DNA from 3 places in the Enterobacter sp. Taxon_8 genome. Region 3 is predicted to be linked to each of the others. Evidence: predicted binding sites of a transcription regulator. Region 3 holds the regulator's gene; each other region holds the start of a gene.
The links. The regulator Fur, encoded in region 3, represses iron uptake genes when iron is present. The targets are predictions, from matches to a motif close to ATAATAATGAGAACNACTATCAA.
Positions count from the first base shown of each region.

Region 1: exbB (tol-pal system-associated acyl-CoA thioesterase) is a predicted target of Fur. The motif match lies at 2,840-2,862, and genes of this name have one in related genera.
Region 2: feoA (ferrous iron transporter A) is a predicted target of Fur. The motif match lies at 2,044-2,066, and genes of this name have one in related genera.

Region 1 covers NZ_CM177989.1:696,713-702,048, forward strand. The annotation lists gene AC4IBF_RS03355 (AraC family transcriptional regulator) at 1-633, shown strand, start outside; gene yghB (DedA family general envelope maintenance protein YghB) at 682-1,341, opposite strand; gene metC (cystathionine beta-lyase) at 1,485-2,672, opposite strand; gene exbB (tol-pal system-associated acyl-CoA thioesterase) at 2,924-3,655, shown strand; gene exbD (TonB system transport protein ExbD) at 3,660-4,085, shown strand; gene AC4IBF_RS03380 (cytoplasmic protein) at 4,128-4,577, opposite strand; gene AC4IBF_RS03385 (hypothetical protein) at 4,579-4,983, opposite strand; gene AC4IBF_RS03390 (ESA_00282 family adhesion-associated protein) at 5,087-5,336, shown strand, end outside.
Region 2 covers NZ_CM177989.1:353,420-358,755, reverse strand. The annotation lists gene AC4IBF_RS01620 (Tex family protein) at 1-1,803, shown strand, start outside; gene feoA (ferrous iron transporter A) at 2,107-2,334, shown strand; gene feoB (Fe(2+) transporter permease subunit FeoB) at 2,365-4,683, shown strand; gene feoC ([Fe-S]-dependent transcriptional repressor FeoC) at 4,694-4,930, shown strand; gene AC4IBF_RS01600 (YdgH/BhsA/McbA-like domain containing protein) at 4,964-5,233, opposite strand.
Region 3 covers NZ_CM177989.1:3,255,383-3,260,718, reverse strand. The annotation lists gene chiP (chitoporin ChiP) at 1-1,195, shown strand, start outside; gene chiQ (ChiQ/YbfN family lipoprotein) at 1,243-1,569, shown strand; gene fur (ferric iron uptake transcriptional regulator) at 1,662-2,108, opposite strand; gene fldA (flavodoxin FldA) at 2,400-2,930, opposite strand; gene ybfE (LexA regulated protein) at 3,086-3,373, opposite strand; gene ybfF (esterase) at 3,502-4,275, opposite strand; gene seqA (replication initiation negative regulator SeqA) at 4,459-5,007, shown strand; gene pgm (phosphoglucomutase (alpha-D-glucose-1,6-bisphosphate-dependent)) at 5,032-5,336, shown strand, end outside.

The sequences.
Region 1 (5,336 bases), 2.0 Mb from region 3:
GCGACAGAGGCGGTTCCGCTGGCGGGGATCCGCGTCAATGTCGACATCCTCCAGCTGCAGGAGCTGCTGATGGAGATTGGCGAAGATGAACTCTTCCAGCCTTCGATGGCCTCGAGCGGGATTAACTCGGCGACGCTGTCTGAAGAGATCCTCTGCGCCATTGAGCGTCTGCTGGACGTGATGGAGAGGCCGCTGGACGCGCGTATTCTGGGCAAGCAGATCGTCCGCGAAATTCTGTACCACGTGCTGCTGGGCCCGGGCGGCGGCGCGTTACTCGCTCTGGTGAGCCGACAGACCCACTTCAGCCTGATAAGCCGCGTGCTCAAGCGTATCGAAAGCCAGTACACGGAAAACCTCAGCGTCGACCAGTTGGCGGCGGAAGCCAATATGAGCGTCTCGGCGTTTCACCATAACTTTAAGTCGGTGACCAGCACCTCTCCGCTGCAGTACCTCAAAACCTACCGGCTGCATAAGGCGCGGATGCTGATGATCCACGACGGCATGAAGGCCAGCGCGGCGGCGATGCGGGTGGGCTATGAAAGTGCGTCGCAGTTCAGTCGGGAGTTTAAGCGCTATTTCGGCGTCACGCCGGGAGAGGATGCGTCACGTATCAGAACGATGCAGGGAGCCTGAGGGGAAACACAGGCCGGGTAAGCGACAGCGCCATCCGGCTTTGTTGAATTATGCGCTGCAGTACTTCTTCTTAATCACCACCGCGATGGTTCCCACCAGACCCGCCACCAGCAGGAACATCGGCAGCACCATCAGGAAGGTCATCACCTGATCTTCGTGGTGTTTCACGAAGGGGATCATATTCAGCGCATAGCCAAGCGTGGTGACTACACCCACCCACAGCAGGGCGCTCAGCCAGTTGAAGAACTGGAAGCGGCGGTTCGACAGACCGGAAATGCCCGCCATCGTCGGCAGAAGGGTGCGAACAAACGCCAGGAAACGCCCCGCCAGCAATGCCAGCAGGCCGTGGCGATCGAACATGCAGGTCGCACGCTGATGATATTTATGCGGTAACTGCGCCAGCCAGCCTTTTACGACGCGGGTATTCCCGAGCCAGCGGCCCTGAAGATAGCTCAGCCAGCAGCCCAGGCTGGCTGCGGAGGTGAGAATAACCATCGTTGGCGTGAAGTCCATGACGCCTTTCCCGATTAACGCCCCGGCAAGTAAAAGCAGGCTATCACCGGGTAAAAACGAGGCTGGCAGTAATCCATTTTCCAGAAACAGAGTTGCGAACATCACGAAATAGACGATACCGACGACGTGAGGATCCGCCAGCGCGGCAAAATCGTGGTGCCAGAGCGCCGCGATAATATCTTGAATAACAGCCATGGACTTTCCTGTGGAACAGCAGATATAGCGCTATTGTACTCCCTTATTCGCCCGTCGGGTTTGATCCCGGGCGCAACTCATGCAGACTTTTCTCATTGCCGTGTCCACAAAAGCGTCCAGAGAGTACATTTTCAGCCAGCACTCTACACGATACGCTCGAACCCTGCTGCTAAATCGGCAATCAGATCGTCAACATTTTCTAAACCGATATGCAGTCGTATCAGGGTACCGCTGAAGTCTACTTCACCCCCGGGGCGAAGGGCCGCGATCTGTTCCGGCTGGTTAGCCAGGATCAGGGATTCAAAACCGCCCCAGGAGTAGGCCATGCTGAAAAGGGTAAAATTATCCAGATAGCTCGCCAGCTCGTCGTTATTCAGCCGCTTTTTCAGTACGAATGAGAACAACCCGCTGCTGCCCGTAAAGTCACGTTGCCAGAACTCATGGCCTTTACTACCCGGTAATGCGGGATGATTCACGCGCTCAACCAGCGTATGCTGCGCCAGCCATTCGGCGACCTTCAGGCTGCTTTCATGGTGCTGACGCAGACGAACGCCCAGCGTGCGGATACCGCGGCTGGTCATGTAGGCCGTGTCGGCATCCACCATCTGGCCCATCAGGTAGGCATTTTCACGCAGCTGATCCCAGCAGCGCGCGTTGGAGACCGCAGTACCAATCATACCGTCAGAGTGGCCTATCAGGTATTTCGTTGCCGCCTGAATCGAAATATCAATGTCGAATTCCAGCGCTTTGAACAGCACGCCTGCAGCCCAGGTGTTGTCGATCATAACGATCGCCTCTGGCGCTTTGTTGCGTACGGCCTTCACGATAGCCGGCACGTCGTGAACTTCCATGGTGAGCGACCCCGGAGATTCCAGGAACACAATGCGCGTGTTTGGCTGAATAAGTTCGGCAATGCCTTCACCAATCAGCGGGTCGAACCAGCCGGTCGTTACCCCGAGCTTGCTGAGGATTTTGGTGCAGAAGTCCTGGCTGGGTTCATAGGCGGTGTTGGTCATCAGGATATGGTCGCCCTGTTCCACAAACGCCAGAATGGTGTTGGCGACCGCCGCCGCCCCGCACGGGAATAGCGCACAGCCCGCGCCGCCTTCCAGCTCGCACATCGCTTCCTGCAGAGAAAAATGGGTTAGCGTGCCGCGACGGCCATAAAACAGCCCGCCTTTTGCGCGGTTACGCGTGGCGATTTTTTTCTCCTCAACGGTGTCAAACACCAGCGAGGAGGCTCGTTGAATCACACTGTTGACCGATCCCTGAGTATATTTTTTGCTGCGTCCTGCCTGTACCAGCGTGGTATCAAGATGCTTCTTTGTCATGTTCGCTAACCCTGTTTTTATACGTCTGGACGTCCAGACTACCACGATTGGAAAAAACTGCACCCCGAGGCTTATCGAATAAGCAGAAAATATTAGCAAAAAACCGCATAAGAAATTTTTACTGCGTAAGCGCAAGGAAAGTGAGCGAAAATTACGGCACCATGCAAATACTAATGAGAACTACTATCAATTCGACGACGTTTTGATATTATTACGCTCAGATTTTGTGATTTGCGTCCTGGAGATACAGAGTGGGTAATAATTTGATGCAGACGGATCTCTCCGTTTGGGGCATGTATCAGCATGCTGACATCGTGGTTAAGATTGTGATGATCGGCCTGATTCTGGCGTCCGTTATCACCTGGGCTATCTTCTTCAGCAAAAGTACCGAGTTGCTTTCGCAGAAGCGTCGCCTGAAGCGGGAACAGCAGCAGCTGGCTGAAGCCCGCTCTCTGGATCAGGCTTCAGATATGACATCATCTTTCCACGCGAAAAGCCTGACCACCCTGCTCGTGAATGAAGCGCAGAACGAGCTGGAACTCTCCGCTGGCAGTGAAGATAACGAAGGTATCAAAGAGCGTACCGGTTTCCGCCTGGAGCGTCGCGTTGCGGCCGTTGGCCGACACATGGGGCGCGGCAATGGTTATCTGGCTACCATCGGCGCGATCTCACCGTTCATCGGTCTTTTCGGCACGGTCTGGGGCATCATGAACAGCTTTATCGGTATCGCGCAGACCCAAACTACCAACCTGGCGGTCGTGGCGCCGGGTATCGCAGAAGCGCTGCTGGCGACTGCAATCGGTCTGGTTGCCGCTATCCCGGCGGTGGTCATCTACAATATCTTCGCGCGTATGATTGGCAGCTATAAAGCGACTCTCGGAGACGTTGCCGCGCAGGTTCTGCTGCTGCAAAGTCGCGATCTCGATCTGAATGCCAGCTCGGTTAAGCCGGTGCATGCGGCGTCTAAACTGCGCGCAGGTTAATAGTATGGCGATGCGTCTAAACGAAAATCTGGACGATAACGGCGAAATGCATGAAATCAACGTGACGCCGTTTATCGACGTCATGCTGGTTCTGCTGATTATCTTCATGGTAGCTGCACCGCTGGCGACGGTGGATGTGAAGGTGAATCTGCCGGCATCTTCCAGCCAGCCCCAGCCGCGCCCGGAGAAGCCTATTTACCTGTCGGTGAAAGCGGATAAATCCATGTTCCTCGGGAACGACCCGGTGACGGCCGACTCAGTCATCCCGGCGCTGGAGCAGCTTACGGGCGGAAAGAAAGACACTACGGTCTTCTTCCGTGCGGATAAAACCGTTGATTATGAAACCATGATGAAGGTAATGGACACGCTGCATCAGGCGGGTTACCTGAAGATTGGACTGGTCGGCGAAGAAAAGGCGGCCTCGAAGTGATAAAGAAGCTGGCGAAAGCCGGCTTTTTTTATGCCTGTCGGTTTATGCGCTTTTGTTATTCGTTGGTGCGGCAGAAGGGGTTGCCAACGCGTCCTCATCAAGCGCAACGCAGGTGACGTTTGAGGTACGGTACTCACCGTCTGACAGCTTGCGCGTCAGACGCAGGGTGGCGATTTCTCTGGCGAGCAGATACTGATAATTGGCCTCGAGGCGCCCCAGAAGCTTCTCTTTAAGCTCTGGCCGCTGTTCAATGATGGCATTCATCACGGCACCGTAAATTTCTTCTTTGACCTGCAGCGGATAAATTTCACGGCGATTCTGCCATTTAAGCCGAACCAGCGTCGCCGGGATCGATACCAGGTCTTGTGTAATGCGCGTCATCTCGTCATTTTTTGTGTTTCGTAGCGCGTCGAGATTTTGCTTTAAGATAAATTCATCACTTTTTTTATCATCTAAAGTCAAATAAACGTCGTTATTTTTAACTTCTTTCACGTTAATCTTCCCCCAGGCTATAAAAAATTGGGTTGTTTTTTTCGCGCGTAATTAAATTAAGCCAAATTTCATTGCCCGCTTCATTAATTTCTTCGGTTTTCTCGGCTATTATTTGACTTAGTTTCTGGGCATCTATTTCCCCCTCGGCCTGTAGGTCATTCAGCAGGTGGACAAAGGCTTCAATTTTTATAGCGCGAAATAAGCGGTCTTTTATATGACGATCGTGCTCTTCCAGCAACATATTTCGCGATTTGCCAGTTCGGGAAACACCAATTAATATATCGGGCTCGAAATCAGAGAGCTTTCTTTTCCCCTGAGTGAAACTGGCCTCTTTTTCTGCTTCCGTCGGTTGCTGTTCCACAGGCGTAATGTGGTACTTAGCCGGGACGAGATAGTCGGGCAGCATTTTTAATTTCCTTTAATTTCAACAGGGTGGGGTTGGTAAAGGCGTGAGATTCGTTGACAATATCATGAGGCAAATTTAAAATCAAAAAAAATGGAGCCTACCCATGAACAGCATCTTTTTTACGGTCATCACATTACTATTATTGACCGCTGGTGTGCTTTTATTGATGCAGGAGTTCAATAAAACGAAAGTGTCGAAAGACGCCAGTGAGCCCCCACAACCTGAACTGATGACAAAAGAGGAAGGTGAAGACCATTTCTCTGTATTGATGAACTCCGTTACGCCTGTCTGGTACTGGCGGGTGAACCACGAATATATCGACTTTTTACATGCGACAATTAAGCGCATGAAAA
Region 2 (5,336 bases), 1.7 Mb from region 3:
CTCGCTAAAGTGCGTGATTACCTGTGGAAGAATGCCCACATCGTCTCTACCGTCGTCGCGGGTAAAGAGGAAGAAGGCGCGAAATTCCGCGACTATTTCGATCACCACGAACCGATTTCCACCACCCCTTCCCACCGCGCGCTGGCAATGTTCCGCGGCCGCAACGAAGGCGTGCTCCAGCTCTCCCTGAACGCCGATCCGCAGTTTGACGAGCCGCCGAAAGAGAGCCACTGCGAGCAGATCATTATCGACCATCTCGGCCTGCGCCTGAACAACGCCCCGGCGGACAGCTGGCGTAAAGGCGTAGTAAGCTGGACCTGGCGCATCAAGGTGCTGATGCACCTCGAAACCGAGCTGATGGGCACCGTGCGCGAACGCGCCGAAGATGAAGCGATTAACGTCTTCGCCCGTAACCTGCACGACCTGCTGATGGCCGCCCCTGCCGGCCTGCGCGCGACAATGGGTCTCGACCCGGGTCTGCGTACCGGCGTGAAGGTCGCTGTGGTTGACGGCACCGGCAAGCTGGTGGCGACCGATACCATTTATCCGCACACCGGCCAGGCAGCGAAAGCGGCCGTCGTGGTGGCGGCGCTGTGCGAAAAATACAACGTCGAGCTGGTTGCCATCGGCAACGGTACGGCCTCTCGTGAAACCGAGCGTTTCTACCTCGACGTGCAGAAGCAGTTCCCGAAAGTGACGGCACAGAAAGTGATCGTCAGCGAGGCCGGGGCGTCCGTCTATTCCGCGTCCGAGCTGGCGGCCCAGGAATTCCCGGACCTGGACGTTTCCCTGCGCGGGGCGGTTTCTATCGCTCGCCGCCTGCAGGATCCGCTGGCGGAGCTGGTGAAGATCGATCCGAAATCCATCGGCGTGGGCCAGTATCAGCATGACGTGAGCCAGACTCAGCTGGCGCGCAAGCTGGATGCGGTGGTGGAAGACTGCGTAAACGCCGTTGGCGTTGACCTGAATACCGCCTCCGTTCCCCTGCTGACCCGCGTGGCGGGCTTAACCCGCATGATGGCGCAGAACATCGTCGCCTGGCGTGATGAGAACGGCCAGTTCCAGAACCGTCAGCAGCTGCTGAAGGTGAGCCGTCTGGGGCCAAAAGCCTTTGAGCAGTGTGCGGGCTTCCTGCGCATCAACCACGGCGATAACCCGCTGGATGCCTCCACCGTGCACCCGGAGGCGTACCCTGTGGTGGAACGCATCCTGGCCGCCACCCAGCAGGCGCTGAAAGATCTCATGGGTGACAGTAGCGCCCTGCGCAACCTGCAAGCCGTTGATTTCACCGACGACAAATTTGGTGTGCCAACCGTCACCGACATTATTAAAGAGCTGGAAAAGCCGGGCCGCGATCCGCGTCCTGAGTTCAAAACGGCGACCTTTGCCGACGGCGTGGAAACCATGAACGACCTGCTGCCCGGCATGGTGCTGGAAGGCGCGGTGACCAACGTCACCAACTTTGGCGCGTTCGTGGATATCGGCGTGCATCAGGATGGTCTGGTGCATATCTCATCCCTTGCCGACAAGTTCGTTGAAGACCCGCACACCGTGGTCAAAGCGGGCGACATCGTGAAGGTCAAAGTGCTGGAAGTGGATCTGCAGCGCAAGCGTATCGCGCTGACCATGCGTCTGGACGAGCAGCCGGGCGACACCAACGCGCGCCGCGGCGGCAATGGCGGAGGCCGCGAACAGCAGCGTCCCGCCGCGAAAGCGGCAAAACCGCGCGGACGTGATACTCAGCCTGCAGGCAACAGCGCGATGATGGATGCGCTGGCGGCTGCGATGGGTAAAAAACGCTAAGGTTGTAAATGCCCCTCACCCTAACCCTCTCCCCAGAAGGGAGAGGGCCGGGATGAGGGGAATAATCATATCGAAATATATGAAACCGATTGCATAGCCATATTTAAACCACGAATTATCACCCCGTTAACAAATACTCCCCTTTTCGTTTTCCAGGCAATTCAGCAAATATTGAGCCAGGTCAAACAGGCCGTAAATTAATACCGTAAACAACATTCCGTCACAGTTTTAATATTGCTGATAAAAACTATTCTCATTATCATCCCATAGTAGATAATTTAACCTTTCGTGGAATCAGGCGTTATGCAATTCACTCCAGACAGTGCATGGAAGATTACCGGTTTTACCCGCGAAATTAGCCCTGCCTATCGGCAAAAGCTGCTGTCGCTGGGCATGCTGCCCGGCTCGTCATTCCAGGTCGTGCGCGTGGCGCCGCTGGGCGATCCGGTTCATATCGAAACCCGCCGCGTAAATCTGGTGCTGCGTAAGAAAGACCTCGCATTAATAGAAGTCGAAGCCTTATCCCGATAACAAGCCAGCGGTTTCAGTGAGTCTAAAAAAATGAAAAAGTTAACTATTGGCTTAATTGGCAATCCTAATTCCGGCAAGACCACGCTTTTTAACCAGCTGACCGGGGCACGCCAGCGCGTAGGCAACTGGGCGGGCGTGACGGTTGAGCGTAAAGAGGGCCAGTTCACGACGACAGACAACCAGGTGACGCTGGTTGACCTTCCCGGCACCTACTCCTTAACCACCATTTCGTCACAAACCTCGCTCGATGAGCAAATCGCCTGTCACTATATTCTTGGCGGCGACGCGGATCTGCTGATCAACGTGGTCGATGCCTCAAACCTCGAGCGTAACCTCTATCTGACGCTGCAGCTGCTGGAGCTGGGTATCCCCTGCATCGTGGCGCTCAACATGCTCGACATCGCAGAGAAACAAAAGCTGCGCATCGACGTCGATGCCCTCTCCGCGCGCCTGGGATGCCCGGTCGTTCCGCTGGTTTCGACGCGGGCTCGCGGTATTGATGCGCTGAAGCTGGCCATTGACCGTCACGCGGGAAATCGCGACGTTGAGCTGGTGCATTACGCCCAGCCTCTCCTGCGCGAAGCCAACGTGCTGGCGCAGGAGATGGACACCGGTATGCCAGCAAAACAGCGCCTGTGGCTTGGCCTGCAGATGCTGGAAGGGGATATCTACAGCCGCGCTTACGCCGGGCATGCGGCCGATAAGCTGGACGCGACGGTGGCCCGTCTTAGCGACGAGCTGGACGACCCGGCGCTGCACATCGCCGATGCCCGTTACCAGGCCATCGCCTCGATTTGCGACGTGGTGAGTAACGCGCTGACGGCGGAACCCAGCCGCTTTACGGCGGCGGTGGATAAGGTCGTGCTTAACCGCTTCCTGGGTTTGCCGATCTTTCTGCTGGTGATGTACGTGATGTTCCTGCTTGCCATTAACATCGGTGGCGCACTGCAGCCGATTTTTGACGCCGGTTCCGTCGCGGTCTTCGTGCACGGCATTCAGTGGGTGGGATACACCCTTCACTTCCCGGAATGGTTAACCATCTTCCTCGCGCAGGGGATCGGCGGCGGTATCAACACCGTTCTGCCTCTGGTGCCGCAGATCGGCATGATGTATCTGTTCCTCTCGTTCCTGGAAGATTCCGGCTACATGGCGCGCGCCGCGTTCGTGATGGATCGTCTGATGCAGGCGCTGGGTCTGCCGGGTAAATCCTTCGTCCCGCTGATTGTCGGCTTCGGCTGTAACGTACCGTCGGTGATGGGCGCACGCACCCTGGATGCGCCGCGTGAACGTCTGATGACCATCATGATGGCGCCGTTTATGTCCTGCGGTGCCCGTCTGGCCATCTTTGCGGTCTTTGCCGCAGCCTTCTTTGGTCAGCAGGGCGCGCTGGCGGTCTTCTCGCTGTATGTGCTGGGCATCGTGATGGCGATCCTCACCGGTCTGATGCTGAAGCACACCATCATGCGCGGTGAAGCGTCACCGTTTGTAATGGAGCTGCCGGTGTATCACGTGCCGCATCTGAAAAGCCTGGCGATCCAGACCTGGCAGCGCCTGAAGGGCTTTGTGCTGCGCGCCGGTAAGGTGATTGTCATCGTCAGCATTTTCCTGAGCGCGCTGAACAGCTTCACCCTCAGCGGACAGGCGGCAGATAACATTAACGACTCTGCCCTCGCCTCCGTCAGCCGCGTCATCACGCCGGTCTTTAAACCGATTGGCGTGCATGAGGATAACTGGCAGGCAACCGTCGGGCTGTTCACCGGCGCGATGGCGAAAGAGGTGGTTGTCGGCACCCTGAACACGCTTTACACCGCAGAGAACATTCAGGAACAGGAATTTAATCCGGCAGAGTTTCATCTCGGTCATGAACTGCTGGGTGCCGTAGAGGAGACCTGGCAGAGCCTGAAAGACACCTTCAGCCTGAGCGTGCTGGCGAACCCTATTGAGGCCAGCAAAGGCGACGGCGAAATGGCGACGGGAGCCATGGGCGTGATGGGCGAGAAATTTGGCAGCGCGTCCGCGGCCTACAGCTACCTCATCTTTGTCCTGCTCTACATTCCGTGCATCTCCGTGATGGGGGCGATTGCCCGCGAGTCCAGCCGCGGCTGGATGGGCTTCTCCATCCTGTGGGGGTTAAACATTGCGTACTCGCTTTCGACGCTCTTTTATCAAACCGTTAATTTCAGCCAGCATCCGCGCTACAGCCTGGTCTGCATTCTCGCGGTTGTGCTGTTTAACGTGATAGTGCTCGGTTTGCTGCGGCGTGCGCGCAGCCGCGTCGACATCGACCTGCTGGCAAACCGTAAAACCGCCGCGACCTGCTGCAGCAGCCCGGCGGGCGACTGTCACTAAGGAGTAAACCATGGCATCGTTGATTCAGGTTCGTGACCTGCTGGCACTGCAGGGGCGAATGGAGGCGAAACAGCTGAGCCTCAGCCTGCATACGCCGCAGCCGATGATCGATGCCATGCTGGAAAGACTGGAAGCCATGGGGAAAGCCGTGCGGATTCAGGAAGACGCTGACGGCTGTCTCTCCGGCAGTTGTAAAAGCTGTCCGGAAGGAAAGGCCTGCCTCAGGGAGTGGTGGACGCTGCGTTAACAAAGCCGGGCATCGCTGCCCGGCTTTATCGTATTACTTGTAGACGTCCGCCGTTGCGCGTACGTTTTTGGTCTGTTTTTCTGCACTGGTGACGACGTAGTACGTTCCGCCCAGCTCATCCGCTTTCTTCGACAGCTCTCTGCGAGCATCCATCGGCGCGGTGGTGTCAGACGTAGAAATCTCACCAATTTTCGTCAGATTCATGCTGGCAACTTTATCTTTTTCCAGCTCTTTTGCCGCAAAGACGCCAAATGACAGTGACCCAATAACCAGAGAAGTGACAATACCTGTAACAAGTTTCATAGCCTGACTCTCCATAGGATTGTTGTTTTGATTATCGAAGGCAGAACAACCGCAACGACATCTGGAGTATGGTTGCGGTGTGTTACTTTTTCCAGGCAGGATA
Region 3 (5,336 bases):
TTCCACCTGGAACGCCAACCTGGACTTCCAGTCAGGCTATGCCGCGGATATGTTCGGTCTGGATATTGCTGCGTTTACCGCGATTGAAATGGCGGAAAACGGCGACAGCGCCCACCCGAACGAAATTGCCTTCTCCTCCAGCAATAAAGCGTATAAAGAAGACTGGTCCGGGGATAAGAGCGGCATCAGCCTGTACAAAGCCGCTGCAAAATTTAAATACGGTCCGGTATGGGCGCGCGGTGGTTATATTCAGCCAACTGGCCAGACCCTGTTAGCACCGCACTGGAGTTTTATGCCGGGTACCTATCAGGGTGCGGAAGCCGGGGCGAACTTTGACTACGGTGATGCGGGTGCGTTGAGCTTCTCCTATATGTGGACCAACGAGTACAAAGCACCCTGGCACATCGAGATGGACAAGTTCTACCAGAACGATAAGAAAACCAAAGTCGATTATCTCCACTCGCTGGGGGCGAAATACGACTTCAAAAACGATCTGGTTCTCGAAGCAGCATTTGGCCAGGCGCAAGGGTATATCGATCAGTACTTTGCCAAGGCCAGCTATAAGTTTGATGTCGCGGGTAGCCCGCTGAGTACCAGCTATCAGTTCTACGGTACGCGCGACAAAGTCAGCAACGGTGGCGTCAATGACATTTATGATGGCACCGCGTGGCTGCAGGCACTAACCTTCGGCTATAAGGTCGGTCAGGTTGATTTACGTCTGGAAGGAACATGGGTGAAGGCGGAAGGGCAGCAGGGCTACTTCCTGCAGCGTATGACCCCGACCTATGCCTCATCCAACGGTCGTCTTGATATCTGGTGGGATAACCGCTCAGACTTCAACGCCGACGGCGAGAAAGCGGTCTTCTTCGGCGCAATGTACGACCTGAAAAACTGGAACCTGCCTGGCTGGGCGGTGGGCGCTTCTTACGCTTACGCCTGGGATGCAAAACCTGCCGATATGGCAACTCCGGACGCATACTACGATCCCAACTATCGCCTGAAAGAGTCTTCTTACAGCCTCGATGCTATCTATACCCTGCAGGATGGCCGCGCGAAAGGTACAATGTTCAAACTGCACTTCACTCAATATGACAACCACTCCGATATCCCGAGCTACGCGGGCGGTTACGGCAACATCTTCCAGGATGAACGTGACGTGAAATTCATGGTTATCGCACCGTTCACTATCTTCTGATGAATCTTCCGGCGGGTTAGATCCCGCCGGACCGGAGACTGCATATGATGAAAAAAATCGTAATCGTCGCGTTGCTGGCATCAGGGCTGGTGGCGTGTGCTCAGAGTGAGGCACCGAAAGAAGATTCCCGGCTGAAGGAGGCCTATAGCGCCTGTATTAATACAGCAGAAGGATCGCCGGAGAAAATTGAAGCCTGTCAGAGCGTGCTGAACGTGCTGAAGAAAGAGAAAGCGCATGAGCAGTTTGCGACGCGGGAGAATGTCCGCGTGATGGATTACCAGGCCTGTATCCAGGCGCGTAAAACCGGTAACGATCAGGAAGTGGCCAAGCGTTGCGATAAGATCTGGAACGAGATACGCAACAATAATAAATAAGTTGCTTTACGCCCGGTGGCGCGGTGCTTACCGGGCTTTTTTCTGGCAAAAAAAAGCCAACCTTTCGGCTGGCTCAGAGTATGAACACTTGATTATTTTGCGTCGTGCGCGTGGTCATCTTCGCGGCAGTCGCCTTCAGCGCAGTGACCGTAAAGATACAGGCTGTGGTTGGTCAGGCGGATACCGTGACGCGCGGCGATTTCACGCTGGCGCGCTTCGATGGAATCATCGCTGAATTCAATGACCTTGCCGCAGTCGAGGCAGATCAAATGATCGTGGTGCTGCTGCTGGGTCAGTTCGAAAACAGATTTACCGCCTTCGAAATTATGACGGGTGACAATGCCCGCGTCATCAAACTGGTTCAGCACGCGATAGACGGTAGCCAGCCCAATCTCTTCACCCATGTCGATAAGACGTTTATAAAGGTCTTCCGCACTGACATGGTGATTGTCTGGACCCTGAAGCACTTCGAGGATTTTTAACCGAGGAAGCGTAACTTTCAGGCCAGCCTTCTTTAATGCGGTATTGTTGTCAGTCATGCGGAATCTGTCCTGTTGCTAAACGATTCACTTCTGTAGGAAGTGACAGAAAATGCACCTGGGATAATGCGTCTCATTATAGAACTGCCATGGCTAAATGAAAACTGCAAGTCTCAGGCAAAATATGCTTATAAAAATGGGGTATCACCAACAAACTTGCTCGATGGAAAACCACATTTTATCAGGGAGACATTGTACAGGTCTGGGCGAAAAAGTTAAAAGATTGTAGCAATTAATTTAATCGGTTTGACCTGGTGCGCGGGCGCAACCGCCGTTGCGCCGCGAGAAAAATCAGGCGTTAAGAATATCGTCCAGGTGCAGTTCTTCACGGATCTGCTTAACCCATTTCTCAACGCGCTCTGCGGTCAGTTCTGGCTGACGGTCTTCGTCGATGGCCAGACCCACGAAATGATCGTCATCGGCCAGGCCTTTAGACGCTTCGAAGTGGTAACCAGCGGTCGGCCAGTGGCCTACGATAACCGCGCCATTCGGCTCAATGATGTCGCGGATGGTACCCAGCGCGTCACAGAAATACTCAGCGTAGTCTTCCTGGTCACCGCAGCCAAACAGGGCAACTAGCTTACCGTTGAAGTCCACTTCTTCCAGCGTCGGGAAGAAATCATCCCAGTCGCACTGGGCTTCACCGTAGTACCAGGTTGGGATACCCAGCAGCAGAATATCATAGCCTTCCAGATCTTCTTTGCTGCTCTTGGCAATGTCATGCACATCAGCAACGTCTTTACCGAGCTGTTTTTGAATGTTTTTTGCGATATTTTCGGTATTGCCGGTATCACTGCCAAAGAAAATGCCGATGATTGCCATGAGTAAAATAACCTCTTGAAACTTAATAGTATGGTGGCGCAATTCGGCCACGGATAAGGGCAATAATAGCAGAACTGGCAACCCTGCGGAAACAGCTATCGCGCAGGACTGCACTCTGTGCTACATGAAAAGGGTAATAAAGGGGATTTTCAGACTTATGCCTGGCTGCGCAACGTCTCAAGCTGGGCGATTAACATCTCTTCAATGAGCTCGCTGCGGCTGATATTTCGCGCGTCAGCCAGCTCGTTCAGCGCATCGACGGCGTCGGCGTTAAGCTTCAGTTCGACACGCTTAAGCCCGCGATTTTTATCGCGTTTAAGCTGATTGCGTTTATTGATACGCAGCTGTTCATCGCGCGAAAGCGGATTCGTCTTCGGTCGTCCCGGGCGACGCTCATTCGCGAACAGATCTAGTGTCGTACGGTCCGTTTGTTCTTTGGCCATGATTCTGAGACTTCGGGGGAAACACGCCGCCCTGCTAATGCCCGGGCGATAAGCGCGCCATCATACATCACCAAAAACGGCACGCCAACGACTGGAAGCCCGCAGCCTTCCAGTCGCTTTCTTTTTAATCAATTTGTCGTATCAGCGAGATAGCGGCGAATGGCGCGCAGCACGGCATCGGGTTTTTCTGCGTGCACCCAGTGTCCGGCACCGGCAATCACGTGGGCGCGAGCCTGCGGGAATTGGGCCAGCAGCGTGTCGCGGTACGCGTCGGTAACGTAAGGAGAGTTACCGCCGCGAATAAAGAGGGTAGGGTGCGGCCAGGCGGGGACGGTTTCCCAGCCCACGATGTTGTTGTACTGGTTCCAGAGCACCGGCACGTTAAAACGCCATTGGCCGTCAACAAACGACTTCAGCAGGAACTGGACTACGCCTTCTTCATCAAGATGCTCACGCATGACGGCAGCCGCCTGTTGGCGAGTCGCGACGCCCGCTTCGGTGACCGCATTGATGGCGGCAAAAATTTCGTCGTGGCGGCGGACGTCGTAATCCACGGGCGCAACATCAATTACAATCAGGCCGTTAATACGCTCCGGGGCCAGTGCCGTCAGGGCCATCACTGCTTTGCCACCCATTGAATGCCCGATGAGGGTCACCTTTTGCAGGTCGTTGGCATCCAGCGTATCCAGCAGATCCTGCGCCATTGCCGCGTAGGTCATCTCGTCGGAACGGCCGGAAAGACCGTGATTGCGCATATCGACCTGTAAAATATCGTGGTCAGTAACCAGATCGCGCGCCAGCACGCCCAGGTTATCCAGGCTGCCAAAAAGCCCGTGAACCAGTACGATGGGAGAATTATTGTTCGGCGATTGTGCAGTTTGCGCTCGGGTATTCAATTTCATGGCAAAGTTCTTTTTTTACGTATGTCAGGTTAGGGTATCATGTTGACCATTCTGCCGCCCGGCTGCAAGGTTCCAGTTTAATCTGACTTTTGCCGCCAACCTGGTTTGACGCTATCCGCTGTTGGGATTTGACCTTATAATCCCAATGACTTGTATTCAGATAAGATATCGCACTGGATTAAGATGAAAACAATCGAAGTTGATGACGAACTCTATCAGTATATTGCCAGCCAGACGCGGCATATCGGGGAGAGCGCGTCCGACATTTTACGGCGCATGCTTAAAATTTCCGCCGCTTCACAGCCTGCTACCCCAGTCACCAAAGATGTCGTGTCTCAGCCAAGCGTTGTTGCACAAGCAAAACCTGCCGTGACGCCGGCAAAAGATAAAGTGCGCGCGATGCGCGAGCTGCTCCTTTCCGATGAATACGCGGAGCAGAAAAAGGCGGTTAACCGCTTTATGCTGGTGCTGTCTACACTTTACTCACTGGATAACAAAGCGTTTGCTGAAGCGACCGAGTCGCTGCACGGTCGTACTCGCGTCTATTTCGCGGGCGACGAGCAGACGCTGCTGCAAAATGGCAATCAAACCAAACCCAAACATGTTCCTGGCACCCCGTACTGGGTGATCACCAATACCAATACGGGCCGCAAGTGCAGCATGATTGAACACATCATGCAGTCCATGCAGTTCCCGGCGGAATTGATTGAAAAGGTTTGCGGTACAATTTAACCCTTGCATCAGAAGGACCCGGTAATGGCAAATCACAGCCGTGCAGGCCAACCTGCACAACAAAGCGATTTGATTAACGTCGCTCAGCTGACCGCGCAGTATTACGTGCTGAAGCCGGTCGTGGGCAACGCAGAACACGCAGTGAAGTTTGGTACATCTGGTCACCGCGGCAGCGCGGCGCGCCATAGCTTTAACGAACCGCACATTCTGGCCATTGCTCAGGCCATTGCGGAAGAGCGCGCTAAAAACGGCGTTACCGGTCCGTGCTACGTGGGGAAAGATACCCATGCCCTGTCTGAACCGGCGTTCATCTCTGTGGTGGAAGTGCT